2 regions of the Brevibacillus sp. NPDC058079 genome follow, and region 1 is predicted to be linked to the other one. Evidence: a T-box and tRNA genes for the amino acid it is inferred to sense, from the RefSeq annotation. Region 1 holds a T-box; the other holds one or more tRNA genes.
What was found. The T-box of region 1 lies ahead of ileS (isoleucine--tRNA ligase). A T-box ahead of a tRNA ligase gene usually reads a tRNA of that ligase, here a tRNA-Ile.

Region 1 (4,435 bases):
GAACGCCCACACCTCATCGGCTGTATGCGGCAACAGTGGAGCAACCAGCTTCACCAGACTGATCAAGCAATCGTACATCACTGTCTGTGCAGCGCGTCGTTTCAAACTATCTGGCGCCTCTACATACAGGCGATCCTTGCAAATGTCCAGATAGAACGCGGACAAATCAATAACGCAGAAGTTGTGAACGGCATGGAAAACGGTATGGAACTGATATTCATCGTACGCTTTGCGTGTACGCTTCGCTACTTTTGCTGCTTTCGCCAGAACATAACGGTCAAGCTCTCCCAGCTCTTCGTACGCTACGCGGTCTGTTGCTGGATTAAATCCATCCAGGTTACCCAACAGGAAGCGGAACGTATTGCGGATTTTGCGGTACACCTCAGCGATCTGATTCAGAATCGCATCGGAAATGCGCACATCAGCTTGATAATCAACAGAAGCTACCCACAGACGCAAGATATCTGCGCCCATCTTGTCAATAACTTGTTGAGGCACGATGACGTTACCGAGGGATTTGGACATTTTGCGTCCTTCTCCATCCAAAGCAAAGCCGTGGCTCAGGACGGATTTGTAAGGAGCTGTGCCATACACAGCAACACCCGTCGAGAGAGAAGAGTTGAACCAACCACGATACTGGTCAGAGCCTTCCAGGTACATGTCAGCTGGCCAAGCAATGCCTCTTTCGCGCAAAACAGCCTGGTGGCTGGAACCGGAGTCGAACCAAACGTCCATAATATCCGTTTCTTTGCGGAAATCATTGCAATCGCATTTGGTGCAAGAAAGCCCTTCTGGAATGAGCTCATTTGCTTCACGGGAGAACCATACTTTCGATCCTTCTTTCCGGAACAGATCAGCAACATGGTTGATCGTCGTGTCGTTAATGATCGGTTCGTTACACGATTTGCAATAGAAGATTGGAATCGGTACACCCCATACACGCTGACGGGAAATGCACCAGTCGCCACGATCCGCAATCATGTTTGCCAGACGAGTTTCTCCCCAATGCGGAATCCATTTTACATTTTTAATCGCTTCGAGCATTTGCGCACGGAATCCGTCGATAGATGCGAACCATTGCTCTGTCGCGCGATAGATAACCGGTTTTTTCGTACGCCAGTCATGTGGGTAAGAGTGCGTGAAGAAATTGAGCTTCAAGAGTGCTCCGTTTTCTTTCAGCTTTTCTGTAATCACTTTGTTGGCATCTTCGTAGAACAGACCTTCAAATCCTGGTGCCTCATTGGTCATTTTACCTTCGTGGTCTACTGGGCAAAGGACACCCAAATTGTATTTTTGACCAACGGTAAAGTCATCTTCCCCGTGTCCTGGAGCAGTATGAACGCAACCAGTACCTGCATCCAAGGTTACATGCTCACCCAGGATGAGTGGAGACTTGCGATCATAGAACGGATGCTGAGTTTCTACGCCTTCCAAATCTTGACCTTTAAAGGTCGCAAGAATCTCTACGCCTTCCCAGCCAATTTCTTTGCTCGCAGCTTCAATCAGACCGTTGGCTACCAGGAATTTGCGGCCATCTACCTTCACTACGTTGTACTCGAGTTCAGGGTGCAGGCTGATCGCAAGGTTTGCTGGCAATGTCCACGGAGTCGTTGTCCAGATAACAACGCCTGTTTCTGTGTCCAGCTTGCCTTTTCCATCTGCTACCTGGAAGCTGACGTAAATAGAAGGAGAGCGCTTGTCTTTGTATTCGATTTCTGCGTCAGCCAAAGCAGTCTCAGAAGACGGAGACCAGTACACGCAGCGTAGACCTTTGTAAATATAACCCTTTTTCGCCATTTCGCCGAATACGCGAATTTGGTTGGCTTCATACTCAGGCAGGAGTGTCACATAAGGGTTTTCCCAATCTCCACGAACGCCCAGACGCTTGAATTGGTCGCGTTGCTTGTCGATGTAGGACCAAGCATACTCTTCACAGCGCTGGCGGAAATCGTTCACTTCGATGCTGCGGCGATCCAGCCCTTGTGCATTGATAATCGCTTGCTCAATTGGCAAACCATGTGTATCCCAGCCTGGGATGTACGGCGCATAAAAACCTGCCATGGATTTGTAGCGAACGATGAAGTCCTTGAGGATTTTGTTCAGTGCGTGACCGATATGGATGTCTCCATTCGCATACGGAGGGCCATCATGCAAGACAAAAGACGGGCGGTCTTTTGTACGATCTAACACTTGTTGATAAATATTTTGCTCTTCCCATGCCGCTTGCATTTGTGGCTCGCGGCTTGGCAAATTTCCGCGCATGGGGAAATCTGTTTTTGGTAGCGCTAAGGTTTTGCTGTAATCCATGGCCTGATTCACTCCTTAAATAAATAAAAGCTTTCACTCATCCCATAAAAGGGACGAGAGAAAGCTCCCGTGGTACCACCCTGATTGAACAAACCCGTACGGCAAAAAAACCTGCATCGGAATTGTTCCACTTCACTCATTCGTAACGGGAATGACGCGCTCACTTACTCACCTGTTTCACCATCAAGGTTTTTCTGGGCTTTCGGATATTGAACTCCCGGGTGATTTTCTGCGAAAGCAACTGGCCGGGTTTTCACCTTTTCCCGACTCTCTAGGCAGTGCTGGCTCACGTACTCTTCCCGTTCATCGTCTATGATTTGTATAAGCCTGTTCAACTACTATAAGTGCTTTATTTCGAAAAAGTTGTCTTTCATTATAATACCATCATTGCTCGAACGTCAATGATTTATTCAACTGTTACAGGCGAATCAACTTGTGGCTGTTCAATGCTATCCCAATCGCCATTCTCCAGCATCTCGAGCTGTGCTTCCAAAAGCGTCCGAAAGCGCATACGGTAAACCGAAGCACGTTTTTTTAATTCTTCGATTTCGATCGCGATTTTGCGCGACTTCGCCAGTGCTTCATTGACAATTCGGTCTGCATTTTTCTCGGCTTCTTTTAAGATGAGCTGCGCTTCTTTGCGGGCATTCGACTTCACGTCCTCCGCTGTCTCCTGCGCCACCAGAATCGACTTGCTCAAATTTTCTTCCAAGCTCTTATAGTAATCTACGCGCTCATTCAGAATGGCTACGCGCTCTTCCTGTTCTTTTTTCTCTTTTATCAAGAGCTCAAAATCTTTGATCACCTGATCGAGAAATTCATTCACTTCGTCAATGTTATACCCACGAAAGCCTGTGCTGAATTCCTTATTGTGTATATCCAACGGCGTTAATGGCACATGAACCCCCCACTTTTCCCGATAATTCGTCTTCAATCATTTCGACAGAATTAGCTGTGTTTCCTGCCGTATTTTACAAATTTTTGAGCCTTGGTCCATCTTATGTAACCAGTCCGACAATCATGCGAAGTCTTCCACTGCGTGTTGGACCTGCTACCTCAAGAATTTTGAACCGACCATAGCCTGCAAGAGATACCATATCTCCCATCTGGAGTTGATAAGATGGGTCTTCGATTACTTTCCAGTTGATTTTTACTTTTCCCGCTCGAATTGGCACCAGTGCTTTTGCGCGAGACATATTGTGTACTTCTCCAATGATCGCGTCAATTCGCGGTGATGGCACGGTGATTGTTTTCTCTACAAACTTGGGTGCAGGCGGTGTAAACGCCTCCCATGCTACCCGCTCAAATTTAACAGATGTCCGATGAATTTGCGTCACCTGCGCACAAACAAAATCAGCGACTTCCTCTGCTACAATTGCGTAGCTGCCAGCTGAATCTGTCAGCATATCTCCGAATTTCTCCCGCTTCATCCCGACGCCCAGCATCGCCCCCATCACATCTCGATGCTCTAGCACATGAAAGCGCTGATCAGCCTTGATTGCCAATAAGGTAAGGCGATAATCCTCAGGCTCAACAGGGAGGTACTCCGGATGGATGATAATCCGAACACGCTCAGCACCCTCGTAGCCTCCATAAGGAGAAACCTTCACATCTCTTACTTGTGAAGATAGACTCTCAAAAATCATCAATTGCCTCGGGTCTACAAAATCAGTAAGGCGCATGGCCTGCGTCCGCTCTACTTGCGTCAGCATTTCCAGCGCCCGTTCAACAAAGGGACGTTCTTCTTTTGAAAAATGGTCAAATATGCTCATCGTTTCACTCGCCTACATGATTTGTTGCAAAATGGCGAACAGGCCAGATTGGGCAAAGCGCAGTGCAATCAATGCGACAATGGGGGAGATATCGATGAACCCGAGCGGTGGGATAAACCGGCGAAATGGAGCCAAATAAGGCTCAACCAGTTTTTCCAGTAACTGTCCGATGCCTGTACCTCTCATTTGAGGAACCCATGACATCAAAATGTAAGCAATAATCATGTATTGATATACCGTAAAAGCAAAATTTAAAACCGAAAAAACAGCAATCATTTGCTCACCCTTTTAATTTCGTCTTAATTGGCTACTCTTCCAACACACTTGAAATCGTACCCTGAATATCCACATGATCA
Region 2 (4,435 bases), on a different contig from region 1:
TTGATATAGGTCGCGATAGCATGTACATCGGTTTTAGCGTGTGACTTCTTGAGCATGGCTCCAAAAATCGTTGAAACATCACTCGCAAACAAAGAACCAGTGTCCGTTACTGAGTTACTCTGCATAGAACCTGATGTATCAATACCTACCAACAAACTAAGGGAATTATCAATCTCAAACGTTTGTTGTGCTACTTTACGAAGAATGTTACCAATGGCTCGCTTAAACTCTGGCGTAACTACCATTTTTTCTGCATTGAGCAATGCAAATGGTAACATATTGGACTTACGGTACATTTCAACATCCTCTATTTTCTGAACAACCGTCTCGATGAGATCTTGAGGAATGTCTGTTTCCACAACTTGTATTTGGGCAAAGCGCATTTGTTTTCCATTTTTTTGAATCACTTTGTCGACCCTTCCAAAATTATCTGCATTCGTTCTCAATGCAAATACTCTCTCTAATGCCACAAGGTTTAAAATTAATGCTGAATAATTCAAACCTTTATACATTGCCGAATACAGACTCCTTTTTTGAATGTGATCCAAGTTTGCCGTAGCGTGTTTCAGCTCCTCCAGTTGCAAGCGGTTTGCTTCAATGAGGGCAAATACCGTGTCATTAAGCGTCCCTTGCTCCATGAACTCAATGACTTCTTTAAGAGCTTTAGCTCGGGAGACGGTTAGTTTACCTTTTGAGATATACTCCATATAGCACTGAAATTCTTCAGGAGCTTCTTTGCTATTTGGACGAGTCACCTTAATGATTTCATCAAGTTTCCCCTTATTGCGAGAAACTTGATATTCATTGAGGTGCTCTTTCAGCCAATCATTCACGACTTTTTTGACTCCACGACCAAGACCTTGACGAATTCCGCCTTTACGTGCGATCTCTATGAAGTCATGAAGCATCTTAGGATTACGGATGATTCGTGAGAACGCCTTTTTAAAAAGGGCTTTGTCCTCCAGTGTAGACAAATATACCAACCAGATCGTTGGGACAAGTTTCAAACTGTTTATGTTGTTTCCGTAGACAGCCGCTTTCGTTGCAAATTCAGGACATTCACGCAACGCCTTCTCGAAAAGGCTTTTCCCGTTTTTCAATACTTCCGCTTGCGTTTGATAAAAGTTTCCGTTTAATAGACCAAGCGAGAAGAATTCTACCAATTGTTCTTTAAAAGACAATAGGTAGGCAACTCCACCTTCATGAGTCGTTGTTTTCATTCCTGTCATTTCTTGTACTTTATTGATTGCTACCATAGGATCATCCTCCTCGAAATTTTGATTTGCCTCATGATCAGATGAACTGATTATGTTGGCTATGTAGCATGAAAGTTAAAACTGTAAGCCTGAATCTGGTTATGTTAACAACTCCATTAGAGTTGTATATGTATTAAAAGAGAAAACAAAAAGAGAAGCATTAACTTCTCCTTTCACTTCTATTCATTAAGCAAGAACATACAAGGAAAAGGGGAAAAGACAGCATGCCTTTCGGCGTTCACTATACCCAATAATGTAATGTAGTCTTTTCAGCACCTCGTATGCTGACTCTGCTTAATTGCTCAAGTAGGGAAAAGGATGTTAAGACAACGGTTGTTCGGCACAATTGCCGAACGGTCAATGTTTTCACCAAATTGAAATAGTTTGTAATGTAGTCTTAACTGCACCCCACAAAGCAGGATTCTATTCGATTGCATTGCTTATAGTCATATTGTAATTCATCTTTTGACTATTGTCAATTTTTTTAAATATCTACAATTGCTTGCTTTAGAAGACTTTTATTCGCAGGGAAAATAGTGTAAGACATAGGTTCGCCAAGGTTGGCGAATAGCATGTTTTCATTATTTTGGATACGATTTTGGATACGAAGCAATGTAGTCTTACTGGCACCCCGCAAATTGTATTGAGAATGTTAATATAGATTTGAGTTTCTCTTTTATTCCCAGTTACCCATATTTTTCTCGACATTCTCCTATTATTGATCCGTCTTTTTTGGTATTTCCGTCAGATCTTTTACTTTTCCATCTTCAATGAAGAAGAGATACTCACCTTTATTAGTTGTCACCTGATACCTATCTAATAATTTATTCCACCCAAAAGAGATGACTGTTTCTTGTTTTGGAGCGAAGTAGGTATTCAAGATTTCTTGATTATCCTCTTGATTTTTAAGATGGATGACATTGCTGATTACAAACATCAATAGAGCAAGCATTAATCAAAAGAGAATCACTGTACTGGGACAACCCTTTTCCTTTTTTTCTAATTCTTCAGTTTCAATCAAATCGGTTTTGCTCAATTCTAACGCCCTTTCCATCTGCAAAATTCATTTCAACTTTAACTGCCACTAAAAAAATCTCATATAAAAAAGCAGATTAATTTCACTCTTGAACAACAAATCTTCGGTGAAACTTCTCTGCTTCATTTTCAAAATAGTGGATCCTACAGGGTTCGAACCTGTGACCATGCGGTTATGAGCCGCCCGCTCCACCAACTGAGCTAAGGATCCAGAATATATAGAACTACTATTTTCAGTTTTTTACCTGATGGTATTAACGAATGTGAATCGTAAAACGGGAATCACAGAATCGCATTTCAAACATCATGTAGAAAAAGTTTACTCTAAGACTCCCAAGGGGTTCCCCAACCTGATCCACAGTCAGGCGTGTTTGACCATTCCACCCAACGCCATATTAAAATGGGCAGGTTTTCCTACCTTCTGGGAGATAATTGTCGTATAGATATCTCTGTTCATCATTTTGTAAGTTTCTTTGTTAAAAATACAAGTCGTCAAACCGCATGGTTGCTATCTCCACCTTAGTAGCAGTAGGAACGTATTGGTTAAGCGTACTGTGTAAACAGTAGGCACCAATATTCGCACTGTCTTTTCATGCAGAGGGGTGAACGCTAACTCCGACTTGCTTGGGACTTCGCGGTACATACAACCATGTGCCGTGAGCTGTATGGTTTTCGCCAAGACCTATCCCAAGTTTTTTCCCACATTCTACTCTCCAAAATAGGCACATTTCACATTTAAGGAGCAGGGAGCGGTATGTAAAGGCTTTGAACTCGTAAGTTACCAAAGCCTGTATGATTGGCATTAGGCTCCATTAGCTTCTAATGCCTGTTCACTTCTTATGTCATCTTCATCCCCACCAATGAAGTGTTTCCATGAAGTCTCAACACATACACTTGCTATGTAGTGTGTTCTTGCGGAGAATGTCACTATCGACACTCATCCACCTTCCTCACGGAGAATCCCTGGAACCAATCCCGAAGCAAGGGAGATTAGCTCAACTAACCAAGAATGATCGACTGCTTTAGGCTTTTAGAGTCCCAAAAGTACGATCTATTCGTTTGATTCCTCATCCTGATCCCCGCATTTACAACCAATTTTGGGAGAGATCAGATGAACACTTGATTCTGGAAATCGAATTTCTTCTGTATCTTATAAAACTATGGTTCTTGGAGGTTGTGAACTTAGCGCCTTATTCATTAAATACGAAAATGACTCTGCCACTTAAAATCTCCTCTCTATGTTTGTATCTAAGTGGATCCTACAGGGTTCGAACCTGTGACCACGCGGTTATGAGCCGCACACTCTCCCTTCTGAGCTAAGGATCCAGAATTTATGGAATACCCGATGAGATTTGAACCTCCGAAGTCATAACTGCCAACAGATTTTCAGTCTTCCTTATTCAACTGACATCGATACAGGTGTATATACGCAAGCAAAAATATTATACATCTAATCTTGAGACAATATTACTATGATTATTGACTATTGTCAATATACTTTATATATTTTACTCGCTACAGTCTTGTTCTATGTAACAAAAGGGGAAAACTCCCTTTTGTAAAGTAACGTTCTTATCTTCTAAACAACATGCCGCATGTAGTTTGACCCGCTCCTACTGACCAAAGAATAAACAAATCTCTCTCCTTGATCAGTTCATTATCAATAGCATGATGCAAAGCAAATAGTGGACTACTTGTTCCTGTGTATCCATAACGATCTCCGACATAAACAAACTTCTCCAATTTTTCATCAAGTAATTGGCTAAATAATTGACCTGCTTTTACACTTACTTGAGAAATGAAGTATCTTTGGACATCGTTTTTCGTGTATCCATGTGTAGATAACAAGTTTTCCATTAGAATCTTTGAATCTGGTGCAAGACGAAGAGATTGATAACCTGAAATCATTGCGATCATTCGATCTTCCATGGATGTTCCTGCTTGAAATGCCTTAGACAAACCACATCCTGGCAAACGCATATCCTCCACTCCAACAGAATCTGTATGGTAGGCAGAATCGATAAATCCTCGATTCATCACATCTGTTCGTTCAAGCAAAACGGCACATGCGCCATCACCAAATACACCGCGATTGATTTCATCTGTTTTTTTGGCGTACTGACTCATTTGTTCTGAACCAACCA

Region 2: it encodes a tRNA-Ile, which carries the amino acid that the T-box ahead of ileS (isoleucine--tRNA ligase) is inferred to sense. The anticodon was not compared.

What each region holds. Positions count from the first base shown of each region.
Region 1 is NZ_JBHVSO010000002.1:416,295-420,729, forward strand. It holds gene ileS (isoleucine--tRNA ligase) at 1-2,307, opposite strand, end outside; T-box leader at 2,354-2,623, opposite strand; gene ACFVS2_RS08655 (DivIVA domain-containing protein) at 2,714-3,205, opposite strand; gene ACFVS2_RS08660 (YlmH family RNA-binding protein) at 3,306-4,079, opposite strand; gene ACFVS2_RS08665 (YggT family protein) at 4,092-4,355, opposite strand; gene ACFVS2_RS08670 (cell division protein SepF) at 4,387-4,435, opposite strand, start outside.
Region 2 is NZ_JBHVSO010000007.1:360,469-364,903, reverse strand. It holds gene ACFVS2_RS22180 (RNA-binding protein) at 1-1,256, opposite strand, end outside; tRNA gene ACFVS2_RS22175 (tRNA-Ile) at 2,430-2,502, opposite strand; tRNA gene ACFVS2_RS22170 (tRNA-Met) at 3,545-3,617, opposite strand; gene ACFVS2_RS22165 (ketoacyl-ACP synthase III) at 3,864-4,435, opposite strand, start outside.